Regions from separate parts of the Pantoea sp. LS15 genome, predicted to be linked through region 1. Evidence: predicted binding sites of a transcription regulator. Region 1 holds the regulator's gene; the other holds the start of a gene.

Region 1 (8,121 bases):
GTCATCCTGACCGGTAACGCCTATCTGGAGCAGCTCGATAGTAATATCACCGGTGACAAGATCACCTATCTGGTGAAAGAGCAAAAAATGCAGGCCTCCAGCGAGAAAGGCAAACGCGTAACCACCGTACTGGTTCCGTCGCAGCTGCAGGACAAAGGTAAAGGCCAGGCCCCGGCACAGAAGAAGAGTAACTAATTCGTTATGGCAACATTAACTGCAAAAAATCTCGCGAAGGCCTATAAGGGCCGCCGTGTCGTAGAAGATGTCAGTCTGACCGTCAACTCCGGCGAAATTGTGGGCCTGCTTGGCCCTAACGGTGCGGGTAAAACCACCACTTTCTACATGGTCGTTGGCATTGTGCCGCGCGATGCCGGCAACATTGTTATTGACGATGAAGATATCAGTCTTCTGCCGTTGCACGCGCGCGCGCGCCGCGGAATCGGCTATCTGCCGCAGGAAGCCTCTATTTTCCGCCGTCTTAGCGTTTACGATAACCTGATGGCGGTCCTGCAAATTCGTGACGACCTGACCAGCGAACAGCGTCAGGATCGTGCCAACGAACTGATGGAAGAGTTCCACATTGAACACCTGCGCGACAGCCTCGGTCAGGCGTTGTCAGGGGGGGAACGCCGTCGCGTTGAGATTGCACGCGCGCTGGCCGCAAATCCGAAGTTTATCCTTCTGGATGAACCCTTTGCGGGTGTTGACCCAATCTCCGTTATCGACATTAAACGTATCATTGAACACCTGCGTGACAGCGGGCTTGGCGTGCTGATCACCGACCACAACGTGCGTGAAACGCTGGCCGTGTGTGAACGCGCCTATATTGTGAGCCAGGGCAATCTGATCGCCCACGGTACGCCGCAGCAGATCCTCGAAGATGATCATGTTAAGCGCGTCTATCTTGGGGAAGACTTCAGACTCTGATAGGGTAGAGGTAACGTAACGCCGAACCGGAGAAAAATGCTCTGAACATGAAGCAAGGTTTGCAATTAAGGCTCAGCCAACAACTGGCGATGACGCCGCAGCTACAGCAGGCAATTCGCCTGTTGCAACTGTCCACGTTAGAACTCCAGCAGGAGCTCCAGCAAGCGCTGGACAGCAATCCACTGCTGGAACAAACCGATCTTCATGACGAGGTAGATACCCAGCAATCGCAGGATACAGAAGCGCTCGATACCGCTGATGCACTCGAACAAAAAGAGATGCCGGACGAGCTTCCGCTGGATGCCAGCTGGGATGAAATCTACACCGCCGGAACCCCTTCCGGTACGCGTGCAGACTACCAGGACGATGAGCTACCGGTCTATCAGGGAGAAACCACCCAGTCGCTACAGGATTATCTGATGTGGCAGGTGGAACTGACTCCGTTCTCCGATACCGACCGCGCGATTGCCACGTCAATTGTCGATGCCGTTGACGACACGGGCTATTTGACCGTCACGCTGGACGATATTCTGGAAAGCATGGGCGACGAAGAGATTGAACTTGAAGAGATTGAAGCGGTTCTGAAGCGTATCCAGCGTTTCGATCCGGTCGGTGTGGCGGCAAAAGATCTGCGCGACTGCCTGCTGATCCAGCTTTCTCAGTTCAGCAAAGAGACGCCATGGCTCGATGAGGCGCGTGTCATTATCAGCGATCATCTGGATCTGTTGGCTAACCACGATTTCCGCACCCTGATGCGCGTCACACGCCTGAAAGAAGAGGTGCTGAAAGAAGCGGTTAATCTGATCCAGTCGCTCGATCCACGCCCCGGACAGTCGATCCAGACCAGCGAACCTGAGTATGTGATCCCGGATGTACTGGTCAGAAAACACAATGGCCGCTGGGTCGTTGAACTGAACTCTGACAGCATCCCTCGCCTGCAAATCAACCAGCAGTATGCCTCCATGTGCACCAGCGCACGAAACGACTCTGACAACCAATATATTCGTAGCAATCTGCAGGAAGCGCGATGGTTGATCAAAAGTCTGGAGAGCCGAAATGATACGCTGCTCCGCGTCAGCCGCTGTATTGTCGAACAGCAGCAGGCTTTCTTTGAGCAGGGTGAAGAGTATATGAAACCGATGGTACTGGCGGATATCGCCCAGGCCGTCGAGATGCATGAATCAACCATTTCCCGCGTCACCACGCAGAAGTATCTGCACAGTCCACGCGGTATTTTTGAGCTTAAGTATTTCTTCTCCAGCCATGTTAATACCGAGGGCGGCGGTGAAGCGTCGTCAACGGCAATTCGCGCACTGGTGAAGAAGTTGATCGCCGCGGAGAACCCCGCGAAGCCACTGAGTGACAGTAAGTTAACCACCATGCTGTCCGACCAGGGTATTATGGTGGCACGTCGTACTGTTGCGAAGTATCGAGAGTCTTTATCCATTCCGCCGTCCAACCAGCGTAAACAGCTGGTCTGACACAACCGATAAGGAAGACACTATGCAGCTCAACATCACTGGACAAAACGTCGAAATTACTGAGGCTTTACGCGACTTCGTGAATGCGAAATTTGCGAAACTCGAGCAGTATTTCGAAAGGATCAATCAGGTCTATATTGTGTTGAAAGTGGAGAAAGTGACTCATATCTCGGATGCAACCCTGCACGTCAACGGGGGTGAACTCCATGCCAGTGCGGAAGGGCAAGACATGTATGCGGCTATCGACGGCTTGATTGATAAGCTTGCGCGACAGCTTAATAAACATAAAGATAAACTGAAACAACACTAATTGTCCGGGCAGTTAACGGGTGCAGGACGGCCTGTTGTGAAACACAACGGGCCATTTGTACAGTTAGCGCTTAGGTGAAATTATGATGAACAACGATTCCGCTCTTCAATTGAGCAATGTCCTTAACCAGGAATGTACCCGCAGTGCAGTTCACTGCCAGAGCAAAAAACGTGCGCTGGAGATCATCAGTGAACTGGCCGCAAAACAGCTGGGCCTGCCGCCGCAGGTGGTGTTCGAAGCTATCCTGACCCGTGAAAAGATGGGCAGTACCGGCATCGGCAACGGCATCGCGATCCCGCATGGCAAACTGGAAGAAGACACCTTGCGTGCCGTCGGTGTGTTTGTGCAGCTGGAAACCCCTATCGCCTTCGATGCCATTGATAACCAGCCCGTCGATCTCCTCTTCGCGCTGCTGGTGCCTGCCGACCAGACGAAAACCCACCTGCATACGCTTTCTCTGGTCGCAAAACGCCTGGCCGATAAAACCATTTGCCGTCGGCTGCGCTCAGCCCAAAGTGATGAAGAGCTCTATCAAATTATCACTGAAGCAGAAGGCAATCAGGATGATGTATAACCAGGAGATGGCCTTCACATCTGTTGTCCTGAGGAGAAACGGAACATGGTGCTGATGATTGTCAGTGGTCGTTCAGGGTCGGGGAAATCCGTTGCTCTGCGTGCGCTGGAGGACATGGGTTTTTACTGCGTAGATAACCTGCCGGTCGTGTTGTTACCCGATCTGGCTCGCACGCTTGCGGAAAGACAAACCTCTGCCGCCGTCAGTATCGACGTTCGTAATATGCCTGAATCGCCAGAAATCTTTGAACAGGCAATGAGTAACCTGCCTGAGGCTTTCTCGCCTCAGTTGCTGTTCCTGGATGCAGACCGTAATACCCTGATCCGCCGCTACAGCGATACCCGCCGTTTGCACCCGCTTTCCAGTAAGAACCTCTCTCTGGAGAGCGCAATCGACGAAGAGAGCGATCTGCTGGAGCCGCTCCGTTCTCGTGCTGACCTGATTGTCGACACCTCTGAGATGTCCGTTCATGAGCTGGCGGAAATGCTGCGTACCCGTTTGTTGGGCAAACGCGAGCGTGAACTGACGATGGTGTTCGAGTCCTTCGGCTTTAAACACGGTATCCCCATTGATGCGGATTATGTTTTCGATGTACGTTTCCTGCCGAACCCGCACTGGGATCCGAAACTGCGTCCAATGACAGGTCTGGATAAACCCGTCGCGGCCTTCCTCGACAGACACACAGAAGTTCACAATTTTATCTACCAGACGCGAAGCTACCTTGAGCTATGGTTACCTATGCTGGAGACAAACAATCGTAGCTACCTGACTGTAGCGATTGGCTGTACCGGCGGTAAACATCGTTCGGTCTACATCGCCGAACAGCTGGCCGATTATTTCCGTTCACGCGGAAAGAACGTTCAGTCCCGTCATCGCACGCTGGAAAAACGTAAAACATGACCGTAAAACAAACTGTTGAGATCACCAATAAGCTGGGCATGCATGCACGCCCGGCGATGAAACTGTTTGAGCTGATGCAGGGGTTCGATGCAGAAGTTCTGCTGCGTAATGATGAAGGCACCGAAGCGGAGGCGAACAGCGTGATCGCATTGCTGATGCTGGACTCAGCCAAAGGACGCCAGATTGAAGTTGAAGCCACCGGCCCCCAGGAAGAGGAAGCGCTGGCGGCGGTGATTGCACTGTTTAACGCCGGTTTTGACGAAGACTAACGTTCATTCCTTTGGCGGGTGGCGCTACGCTTACCCGCCCTGCATGAGATTATTACGCTGCATAAACCCCTCCCCACCCAGCTGGCGCATCTGGCGCATAATCCACGCCTGCCGGCTTCGTACATACCCTGACGGTGCACTGGCTTTAAAGCGGATGGGATTTGGTAAGACGGCGGCGAGTAGTGCCGCTTCTGACATACTCAGGCGACTGGCAGGCTTATTGAAATAACGCTGCGCAGCAGCTTCCACGCCAAATACACCGTCGCCAAACTCAGCAATATTGAGATAGACCGTCAGAATGCGTCGTTTACTCCAGACCGTTTCCATCCCCAGGGTCAATCCCGCTTCCAGCCCCTTTCGCACCCAGCTTCGACCATCCCAAAGAAACAGATTTTTGGCCGTCTGTTGCGACAGCGTTGACGCACCGCGTACGCGGTTTTCGTGGCGTTCGTTATGGGCAAGTGCCTTCTCAATGGCCGCCACATCAAACCCCCAGTGCTCCGGGAATTTCTGATCCTCCGCCGCAATAACCGCCAGCCCCATGAACGGTGAGATGTCGTCCATGCTCACCCAATCGGAATGTGCAACGTAACGGAAATCTCCGGAAAGCCATGCACCAACCTGGCGCTCGACCATCACAGCAGAGAAAGGAACCGGTACGATGCTGAATAACGCGATCCCGCCGCCCCAGAAGACAGCCAGTAAAAGCAGGACTCTCAGCAGAACACGCTTTATTCCTGCACCGGGACTCAACTTACGACTCATTCAGTAAGCACCAGCACTCTGTCCACCAGCTTTTCAATACCCGTGGCGGCCTCAGCAATACTCTGCGCCAGCATGTAGGCAGGCGTGGTAATAATTTTATTGTCTTCGTCCACCACAATGTCATCGACAGGACACGGCACATGTTCGCCGCCCATATCCTCAACGACTTCAGCTGTGTCAATGTCGGTCCCAATGGTCAGACGCAACGGGAAATCAAAAATTTTCGGCAGCATCGCCGGGGCAATACAGATAAAACCCTGCGGTTTACCCGCAGCGTGCATTGCACATGACAGCGCTTTTAAATCCGGATCCACATGGCACTCTGCCCCCTGGGAAGCAAAGCTGCTCAGGTTTTTCGCTGCCCCAAACCCGCCAGGCACAATTAACCCATCAAGCTCTGAAGCATTAGCCTGATTAAGAGGGTGAATATCACCGCGAACAATGCGTGCCGATTCAATCAGCACGTTACGAGTTTCCGCCATCGGCTCACCGGTCAGATGATTAATCACATCAGCCTGGCTTTTATCCGGCGCGAAGCAGACAACATCAGCTCCGTTTCGGGAAAGCGCCAACAATGTAATTACGGCTTCATGTATCTCTGAACCGTCGTAAACACCGCATCCGCTCAGCACGATACCAATCTTTTTCATCATAACGTTCCTTCTCTGCAACTCGCTGAAGCACATTAATAATTTTGATTAAAACGCTATGCTTCACACATTTCACTGATTCATGTAACAAACCATTTAAGATTTGCTATCTTATCTGCGTGCGGCCTAAATTTTTCAGGCGGCGCCCTTTCGAAAATAACTTTAAAAAACAGGCGCAGCCACGATTTCCCTGGTGTTGGCGCAGTATTCGCGCACCCCGGTTAATCCGGGGTCATTTTTTTCTGGCATCGACCCAGGCTTTAAGTACCGCAACATCGTTTTGCCACTCTTGTTTCATCTCTTCGACCCAATCACCAACGTTATCTTCCCATGCTGGTAAATCAGGTGACTGAATCTGTTGTCCCAACTGTTGCAGATGGCGTAACCCGACCGATCCAGCCGCACCTTTGATTTTATGTCCTTCTTCCACAATGCCCTTCTGGTCTCGCGCCGTCAGGTTTGATTCCAGCACACTCAGATAGCCAGGCATCATCTTTTCGAACACGGCCAGACCGTCGGTAATCAGTTTTGGGCCAACCAGATCGATATACTGCTCCAGCATCGCGGTATCGAGTATCGTTTGGGCTTTTGCGCTATCAACAGACGTCATGGTGCTCTCCTCTTCTTCACGGGTATCCCAGAACTTCTTGATCATGGCAGTCAGGGCAGGCACCGCCAGCGGTTTACTGAGCACATCATCCATACCGGCATCGAGGTACTCTTTTTTGTCTTTCAGCACGTTGGCCGTCAGCGCGACCAACGGCGGCAGATCATCAGCAGCATACTTGCTCGTCAGTTCACGCGAGATATCCAGCCCGGTCATGTCCGGCAGTTGAATATCCAGCAGAACGAGGTCATATTCGCCCGGTTTAAACATCTCCAGCGCGGCTTTACCGGTCATTGCCACATCCACACTGTTACCCAGTTTTTCCAGCACAGAGCGAGCCACAATTACGTTCAGCTCGATGTCTTCCACCAACAGGACGTGCAGCGCTGGCAGCGGCATATCGTCGTTTTCAAAGGTATCCTCAACCTCTTCAGCCACCGCTGGCGCATGTACCGTCAGCGTGAAGGTCGAGCCTTTGCCCGCCTGGCTGGTTACCGTAATGTCCCCGCCCATACTCTTCGCAAGCCGTTTAGATACCGCCAGGCCAATACCTGTACCGGTGGCGGGTTTCCCGCCGTTGCTGTCTTTCACCTGGTAGTACATCGCGAAAATTTTGTCCTGCTCCTCCTGCGGAATACCAATCCCGGAGTCTTCCACCTCAAAGTGCAGCATGTCACTTTCGTCATAGCGGATGCGCACCGCAACCTGCCCCTTCTGGGTAAATTTCACGGCGTTACTGATAAGGTTCCACAGGATCTGACGCAGACGCGTACCGTCCGTGACCACTTTATGCGGCAGTGGCAGGGAGGGTTCCATAACAAAACTCAGCCCTTTCTGCTGCGCCTGCAGACCGGACAAGTTTTCCAGATCGGCCATGAAACTGGTGAAATCAACAGGCTGGTTATCCAGCTGGACTTTACGGCGCTCCATCTTATCCATATCGATAATATCGTTGAAGATATTACCCAGCGTGACCGCCGAGACATGGATAGTTTTGAGGTATTTTTCCTGTTCCGCGGTCAGATCGGTGTCCAGCAAAATACGGCTCAGCCCAACAATGCCATTAAGAGGCGTACGCAGTTCGTGGCTGATGGTGGAGATAAAGGTGGTCTTATCGCGGCTGGCGCGCTCAAGGGCATCCTGATAGCGCTTACGCTCGGTAATATCGCGACCAAAGCCCATCAGGCCATGACGTTTCCCGACGCGGTCGTAGTACGGCACTTTACGGATCTCAAAGCAGGCTTTGCGCCCGTCCGGGTAATCCAGCCACTGTTCATAGGTCAGCGAGACGTTGTGGCGGAAAACTTTTTCATCTGTCTCCATGACCTTGGCCGCCGCCTCCTCAGAATAGACATCCTGAGGTTTCAGGTGAATCAGCTGCTTTTCACTTTTCCCGGTCAGCAGCTCCATCGCCCGGTTACAGCCGGAGAATTCTTTGTCTTCGTTACGGTAGAAAACCAGATCCGGTGAAGCATCGAGGAACGAACGCAGGAAAGAGGATTGCTGCTCAAGTTGGATCTGCGTGACCTCGCGCTCTTTCATTTCGATTTTAAGCTGCTCCAGCGTGGCCTGACGCTCGGCTTCCGCCTTCTCACGATCTGAAATCTCCTGGTTCAGCTGTGCAATGTTGTCTTTGAG
Region 2 (8,121 bases), on a different contig from region 1:
TTCCCACGCATGAGCGGAATAATCCAGCAGCTTACCCGCCTGCGCAGCCATATCCACCAGGCCGATGGTCGAGGCGATGGCCGAGTTTTTCACCAGGTTCATCATCTCAGAGGTCATCGGTGGAACGATAACGCGGTAGGCGTTAGGCAGCAGCACATAACGGTAGGTTTGTGGCAGTGTTAATCCCATCGCCAGGCCTGCATTTTTTTGTCCACGCGGCAATGACTGAATGGCGGCTCGCACCTGCTCGCACACGCGGGCAGCGGTAAACAGCCCCAGGCAGAGCATCGAGGAGACAAAGAACTGTACGTTAGGATCCAGTTCCGACTTGAACCACATACCAATATTTTCCGGCAGCAGTTCCGGAATCACCAGATACCAGGTAAAGAACTGCACAATCAGCGGAACGTTACGGAACAGTTCCACATACAAAGTGCCGAGGGTTGAAAGAAAACGGTTAGGGACGGTACGCAAAATACCGAACAGTGAGCCGACAAGAAACGCGATAATCCATGCCGTTATGGATAAAGCCACAGTGACCTGAAAGCCGCTCCATAACCAGCCAAGATAGGTGGTGTTGCCGAACGGGGCTTGTTGCAGAAATATGCCCCAGTTCCAGTCTATTGACATAATAAACTCCAGAAAAAAAAGGGTAGCAGCGCTACCCTCGAAGATTGGTGAGAAGCTTATTTTTCGCGCTGAGTGGGGAACGACCACTCAACGTATAGTCTGTCCATGCTTCCCGACAATCGAGAGGGCAGGATATCCCGCCCCTGTTGTTCTAATTAGTTAAGAGCCTTGTCATTTGGTGATTTGAACAGCGCTTTCATGTCGTCAGACAGTTCAAAGTTCATGTTCAGGTTTTTTGGTGGAATTGGGTTCTTGAACCACTTATCGAACCATTTTTCCGCTTCGCCGGAGGTTTGTGCCTGGGCGATGGTGTCATCGATCAGTTTTTTGAACTCAGCATCGTCTTTACGCAGCATGCAGCCATAAGCTTCTTTCGACTGTGCAGTGCCGACGATTTCCCAGTTGTCCGGTTTCTTCGCTTTCGCGCGTTCGCCCGCCAGCAGGGCGTCATCCATCATAAACGCGACAGCACGGCCACTTTCCAGGGTACGGAAGGAGTCGCCATGGTCTTTCGCGCTGATGATGCGCATATCCATTTTCTTCTCATCATTCAGTTTGTGCAGCAGCACTTCTGAGGTGGTACCGGAGGTGACAACGACCGCTTTGCCTTTCAGATCAGCAAAATCTTTAATCTCGCCGCCTTTTTTGGTCAGCAGACGGGTACCTACCACGAAGATGGTGTCAGAGAAAGCAGCCTGTTTCTGACGCTCAAGGTTGTTGGTGGTGGAGCCACACTCAAAATCGAAGGTGCCGTTTTGCAGCAGTGGAATACGGTTTTGTGAAGTGATTGGGATCAGCTTCACCTGCAGGTCAGGTTTGTTCAGCTTTTTCTTCACGGCTTCAACGATGGCGTTGGAGTAATCCTGCGAATAACCCACGACTTTTTGCGTGTTGTCGTAGTAAGAGAACGGAACAGAAGATTCACGGTGGCCGACCACGATCACGCCGTTTTTGGCAATCTTGTCGAGAGTGCTTCCGGCAGCCGGAGCGTCTTCAGCGTGAACCACGCCTGCAGACATCCCCATAACCAGCATTGCTGTGGCCAGTTTACGTAATTGCATACCCAACTCCTTTTTTATCAGCGCCAGTGACGCATTGATACCCATTGTGATGTTGTTATATCTCGCGCTATGCGAGTGCAGTGTTATGCAAGCTTGTTAACATTTAGTCTGGCTTAATGTAAAGATTTTGCTGCGTTATTGTTTATTTTTGCGAAGCGCGCCGCACCATTCAGAGGCAAAAATCTCTCGTTGCACCGTTTCGGTGCTACCGATGATCTGCGCTGGTGCGACCAGGTTGCACGTTAAGCCAAACTGCGTTTACTTGAATAAACAAAGCAATAGGCGTGCCAGAATTGGAGTCTGGAGGGAATTGTCGGGTAGTGGCTACAGTATGGAAAAGTAGGCCGGGTAAGCGTCAGCACCACCCGGCAACAGAAGGTAAGGTTATTTACGACGCTGACGAAGACTCATCAGCACTGCGCCAAAACCAAACAGCGTGGTCAGGATCCACAGTGACCAGTTGCCGGTACGAGCGTACGGCGTCAGGCCCGTAGTTGGCGTGACTTTGGTGGTCAGCACTTCACGGGTAAATTGCGGGATCATGGCCTGAATTTCACCCTGTGGACCAATTACGGCGGTGATGCCGTTGTTGGTGCTACGCAGCAGTGGACGCGCCAGCTCCAGGGAACGCATCCGCGCCATCTGGAAGTGTTGCCATGGGCCAATCGACTTACCAAACCACGCATCATTGGAGATGGTCAGAAGGAAGTCCGTGTCCGGGCGGAAGTTATCGCGTACTTGCTCGCCGAGGATAATTTCGTAGCAAATGGCTGTGGTCAGGGCAAAACCGTGCGCATGCAGCTGTGGCTGAACGTATGGACCACGGCTGAAAGAGGACATCGGCAGGTCAAAGAACGGTGCCAGCGGACGCAGAATCGACTCCAGCGGGACAAATTCACCAAACGGAACCAGGTGATTCTTGTTGTACCGGTCAGTGGAGTTGTAGCTGTATTCGCTATCTTTGCCGAGGGTAATGATGGTGTTATAGGTGTCATAACGGTTCTGCTGATTCAGGCGTGCATCAACAATACCGGTAATCAGCGTGCTGCCGCGCGCGAGCAGCAGATCGTTCATCATGTTCAGGAATGGCTGCTGGTTTATTTCCAGGTCCGGGATTGCAGATTCCGGCCAGATAATCAGCTGTGATTTGCCCATGACCTCTTCGGTCGCGTTGGCGTAGATTTTCAGCGTATTCAGAAGCTGCTTTTCATCCCACTTCATGGCCTGTGGGATATCTCCCTGCACCATGGAAACCTGCGTAGCGCGTTCTGGCTCCAGGGTATACCACTGGATATAGCGCAGCGGGAAGGGCAGTGCGAACAGTACCAGTGCCACAACCAGCGGCTTCCAGCAGCGCTTGACCAACGCCAGTACCAGCAGGCCGCTGACAACCATCAGCAGGAAGGTAATCGCCTCAACGCCCATCACCGGTGCCAGGCCTTTCAGCGGCCCGTCAATCTGGCTGTAACCGAACTGCAGCCATGGGAACCCGGTCAATACCCAGCCACGCAGGAACTCGGTAATTTGCCAGACAACCGGCGCCGCAATGGCGACGCGCAGCCAGGTCGTTTTTGGCCACAGACGAGAAAGAATGCCGGCGAACAGACCGGTATAGAGCGAGAGATAGGCGGCGAGCAGGACGACCAGGAAAACGTTCACCGGCCCAGGCATACCGCCAAACTGAGCAATGCTGACGTAGACCCAGTTGATACCGGAGCCAAACAGCCCCAATCCCCAGAAGTAGCCAATCGCAGCGGCCTGCACCGGACGACGATTCAGGGTAAGCCCCTGTAACCCCATCAGGGAGAGTATGGCGGCGGGCCAGAAATTGTAAGGAGAAAAAGCCAGCGTACCGCTGGCTCCGAGTAACAGCGCCAGCAGCAAACGGACGCGCTGGCGTTCAAGCAGTGGGGCAAATGCCATTTACATTAATCTTCCAGTTTTGGCACCGGTGAGTCATCCGGCGTTCTGACATGAACCTGTATAATACGTCGGCTGTCGGCCATCGCCACCTTGAACTGGTAACCGTCGATGTCAACGGTCTCACCGCGCGCCGGGAGGTGGCCAAAGGCCTGCATCACCAGACCGCCAATGGTATCGACCTCTTCATCGCTGAAGTGGGTACCGAAGGCGTCGTTAAAGTCTTCAATCGAGGCCAGCGCACGCACAGTCCAGGTGTGGCGGCTCAGTTGACGGAAGTCGATATCTTCTTCTTCGTCATACTCATCTTCGATTTCTCCCACGATCAGCTCAAGAATATCTTCGATCGTGACAAGACCCGACACACCGCCAAATTCATCAATAACAATCGCCATGTGGTAACGCTGAGAGCGAAACTCTTTCAGCATCCGATCCACACGTTTACTTTCCGGCACAACCACGGCCTGGCGTAACACTTTTTCCATGCTGAAAGCGTCAGAATCGCTGCGCATAAACGGCAGCAGATCTTTCGCCATCAAAATCCCTTCGATGTGATCTTTGTCTTCGCTGATGACCGGGAAACGTGAGTGAGCGGATTCGATAATCACATCGAGGCACTCGTCCAGGGGCTGGTTACGTTTCAGGGTGATCATTTGCGAACGGGGGATCATGATATCGCGAACACGCTGGTCGGCGATGTCCATGACCCCTTCGAGCATTTCGCGCGTATCTTCATCGATAAGGTCGTTTTGCCCGGAATCACGAATCAGCTCCAGCAGTTCATCACGGTTTTTCGGTTCGCCGTGGAAAAGCTGGTTCAGAATGAGGGAGAAAAATCCCTTTTTACCGTTTGTCGTGTCGCTACTGTGTGAATTGTCGTCGCTCATGGCGTTTGTTAAGGGTTCTCTTGTTAGTTCAACGTTTACCGCCACGCGATTTCCTTACGTGGCGGCATGTTAGTCAGTGTGGAGACTGACTATTCTTTCTCGGCAATGTACGGATCCTCATAGCCCAGAGCAAGCATTATCTCTGTCTCGAGGGACTCCATCTCTTCTGCTTCGTCATCTTCTATATGATCGTAGCCGAGCAGATGCAGGCTGCCATGTACCACCATATGCGCCCAGTGGGCTTCAAGGGGTTTTTGCTGTTCTTTGGCTTCCTGCTCAACCACCTGGCGGCAGATGATCAGATCGCCCAGCAGCGGCATCTCAATGCCCGGTGGGGCTTCGAACGGGAAAGAGAGCACGTTAGTCGGCTTATCTTTCCCACGATAGGTCAGGTTAAGCTCATGGCTTTCGGCTTCATCCACCAGGCGAATCGTGACTTCTGATTCTTCCTGAAACTGGGGGATAACGGCATCCAGCCATTTCTGAAACTGCGCCTCTTCTGGCATGCCGGAGTTATCTTCACAGGCCAGCTGTAAATCGAGGATCACCTGACTCATTTTTGTTCTTGCTCCTGCGCTTCGCGCTTACGTTCTGCTGCCAGTTCGGCCTTACGCTTCTGATCGGCTTCTTCCCAGGCCTCGTAGGCGTTAACAATACGCGCGACAACCGGGTGGCGTACGACGTCTTCGCTGTGGAAGAAGTTAAAGCTGATTTCTTCGACCTCGGCCAGCACCTCAATGGCGTGACGCAGGCCAGATTTGGTGCTGCGCGGCAGGTCGATCTGGGTGACGTCACCGGTAATGACCGCTTTCGAGTTAAAGCCGATACGCGTCAGGAACATCTTCATCTGTTCGATGGTGGTGTTCTGACTTTCATCGAGAATGATAAACGCATCGTTCAGTGTACGGCCGCGCATATAAGCGAGCGGAGCAACTTCGATAACGTTACGCTCAATAAGTTTCTCAACTTTTTCAAACCCGAGCATTTCGAATAGCGCATCGTATAAAGGACGCAGGTACGGGTCGACTTTCTGGCTCAGATCGCCTGGCAGGAAGCCCAGTTTCTCGCCTGCTTCAACCGCAGGGCGGGTCAGCAGAATACGGCGGATCTCCTGACGCTCCAGCGCATCTACTGCCGCGGCGACCGCCAGATAGGTTTTACCGGTACCGGCCGGTCCTACGCCGAAGGTGATGTCATGGTCGAGGATATTCGCGATGTACTGCGCCTGATTTGGCGTACGCGGCTTAATCACGCCACGTTTGGTTTTGATGTTAATCGCTTTGCCGTAGTCAGGCACACTTTCTGCGCTCTGCTCAAGCACTCGCGCTTCTTTAATGGCGAGGTGGATCTGTTCTGGTTCGATATCCTGAATTTCGCCGCGCATTGGGGAGGTATCCACATACAGACTACGCAGAATATCCGCAGCGGCGTTGACGCAGATAGGGCGTCCGGTCAGTTTGAAATGATTATCGCGACGATTGATTTCGATACCCAGACGTCGCTCCAGTTGTTTGATGTTGTCATCAAACGGCCCGCACAGGCTCAGCAGGCGAGCGTTGTCTGCTGGCTCAAGGCTAATTTCACGCGTGTCTATATTCAAACCGTTCCTCTTTGAGTGTTTAGTCGGGCTGGCATCATAAACTGTCATTACCGAAATTATTCACGCCACAGAATAAAGGCGCAAGCATTGCGATGGATATTGGGGGCGAAGAGGGGAATTACAAGGCCTGCCAGAAAGGCAGGCCTGAACGCATTAAGGCTGATAGATACCCACGCCAGAATCGTTTTCTTTACGGGTACGGGAAATGACGGATTCCGGAGATTCTGCTATACGCAGACCCATGTCGTCCTCGGTACGTACCACCTTCGCACGCAGCGAGTTGGTCAACACTTCCACAATCTCGACGTCCACGAATTTACCGATCATATCCGGGGTGCCTTCGAAGTTCACCACGCGGTTATTTTCGGTACGACCGGAGAGTTCCATAATGCTCTTGCGTGAGGTGCCTTCAACCAGAATACGCTGGACAGTACCAAGCATACGGCGGCTCCAGGCATTGGCCTGCTGGTTGATACGCTCCTGCAGAATATACAGACGCTGCTTTTTCTCTTCTTCCGGCACATCGTCAACCATATCTGCCGCAGGTGTTCCAGGACGTGCAGAGAAGATGAAGCTGTAGCTAACGTCAAAATTCACGTCGCCGATGAGCTTCATGGTGCGCTCAAAGTCATCGGCAGTTTCGCCAGGGAAACCAACGATAAAGTCCGAGCTAATCTGGATATCAGGACGGGCTTCACGCAGTTTACGGATCGTGGATTTGTACTCCAGTACCGTATGTGGGCGCCCCATCAGGTTCAGCACGCGGTCAGAACCACACTGGATAGGCAGGTGCAGGAAGCTCACCAGTTCCGGCGTGTCGCGATAAACATCGATGATGTCATCGGTAAATTCCATCGGGTGGCTGGTGGTGAAGCGAATGCGGTCGATGCCATCAATGGCAGCAACCAGACGCAGCAGTTCAGCAAAGCTGCCGGTGCTGCCGTCATAGTTCTCACCGCGCCAGGCGTTAACGTTCTGGCCCAGCAGGTTCACTTCGCGTACGCCCTGCGCGGCAAGCTGCGCGACTTCAAACAGAATGTCATCCGCCGGACGGCTGACCTCTTCACCGCGCGTGTAAGGCACCACGCAGTAAGTACAGTATTTGTTGCAGCCTTCCATGATAGAGACAAAAGCGGTCGGGCCATCAGCGCGCGGCTCAGGCAGACGGTCAAATTTTTCAATCTCCGGGAAGCTGACGTCAACAACCGGGCTACGATTGCCGCGAACCTGATTGATCATCTCAGGCAGGCGGTGGAGGGTCTGAGGGCCAAAGACAATATCCACATACGGGGCTCTCTGGCGGATCAGTTTCCCTTCCTGCGACGCAACACAACCGCCAACACCTATGATCAGGTCCGGATTTTTTCGTTTGAGAAGTTTCCAGCGACCTAACACATGAAAGACTTTTTCCTGCGCTTTTTCACGAATAGAACAGGTGTTTAGCAGCAGCACATCGGCTTCTTTCGCATTTTCAGTCAGCTGGTATCCGTGGGTTGTATCCAGCAGATCGGCCATCTTGGATGAATCGTATTCGTTCATCTGACAGCCCCAGGTTTTTATATGGAGTTTTTTAGTCATCGACTTGCTCAGCTCAGGATTGCAAGCCGCGTATTGTAATGCTTTGGTGCGGTTGTGACCAGTATGAAGGTTGTCAACCTCCTGACCCCAAAATCCGGTAAACTTAAGGGATTCTGCAATAAGGAAAATTGACCATGACACTCCAACAAACCGAAATCGCCGTTGTCGGCGGCGGTATGGTCGGCGGCGCACTGGCGCTGGGGCTGGCGCAGCAGGGATTTGAGGTAACGGTTATCGAGCAGGCTGCTCCTGCTACGTTTGACCCGACGGCAAAGCCGGATGTGCGTATTTCCGCGATCAGTGCCGCCTCAGTTGATCTTCTGCGCGGACTGGGCGTTTGGGACACGGTGCTGACGATGCGTGCTCACCCTTACAGCCGTCTCGAAACGTGGGAGTGGGAAAATGCCCACGTCGCGTTTGATGCCGCTGAACTCAAACTGCCCCG

What was found. The regulator sigma-54, encoded in region 1, starts transcription at its own class of promoters, with help from an activator protein. The targets are predictions, from matches to a motif close to GTTGGCACANNTTTCGCTNT.
Region 2: the regulator sigma-54 is predicted to act here: its motif matches at 1,964-1,983, upstream of HED65_RS21205 (amino acid ABC transporter substrate-binding protein).

What each region holds. Positions count from the first base shown of each region.
Region 1 is NZ_JAAVXA010000007.1:162,807-170,927, forward strand. It holds gene lptA (lipopolysaccharide ABC transporter substrate-binding protein LptA) at 1-195, shown strand, start outside; gene lptB (LPS export ABC transporter ATP-binding protein) at 202-927, shown strand; gene rpoN (RNA polymerase factor sigma-54) at 975-2,408, shown strand; gene hpf (ribosome hibernation promoting factor) at 2,431-2,718, shown strand; gene ptsN (PTS IIA-like nitrogen regulatory protein PtsN) at 2,801-3,292, shown strand; gene rapZ (RNase adapter RapZ) at 3,338-4,192, shown strand; gene npr (PTS phosphocarrier protein NPr) at 4,189-4,461, shown strand; gene mtgA (monofunctional biosynthetic peptidoglycan transglycosylase) at 4,492-5,226, opposite strand; gene elbB (isoprenoid biosynthesis glyoxalase ElbB) at 5,223-5,876, opposite strand; gene arcB (aerobic respiration two-component sensor histidine kinase ArcB) at 6,109-8,121, opposite strand, start outside.
Region 2 is NZ_JAAVXA010000021.1:2,738-10,858, forward strand. It holds gene gltJ (glutamate/aspartate ABC transporter permease GltJ) at 1-630, opposite strand, end outside; gene HED65_RS21205 (amino acid ABC transporter substrate-binding protein) at 786-1,691, opposite strand; gene lnt (apolipoprotein N-acyltransferase) at 2,076-3,614, opposite strand; gene corC (CNNM family magnesium/cobalt transport protein CorC) at 3,620-4,498, opposite strand; gene ybeY (rRNA maturation RNase YbeY) at 4,588-5,055, opposite strand; gene HED65_RS21225 (PhoH family protein) at 5,052-6,098, opposite strand; gene miaB (tRNA (N6-isopentenyl adenosine(37)-C2)-methylthiotransferase MiaB) at 6,252-7,676, opposite strand; gene ubiF (3-demethoxyubiquinol 3-hydroxylase) at 7,811-8,121, shown strand, end outside.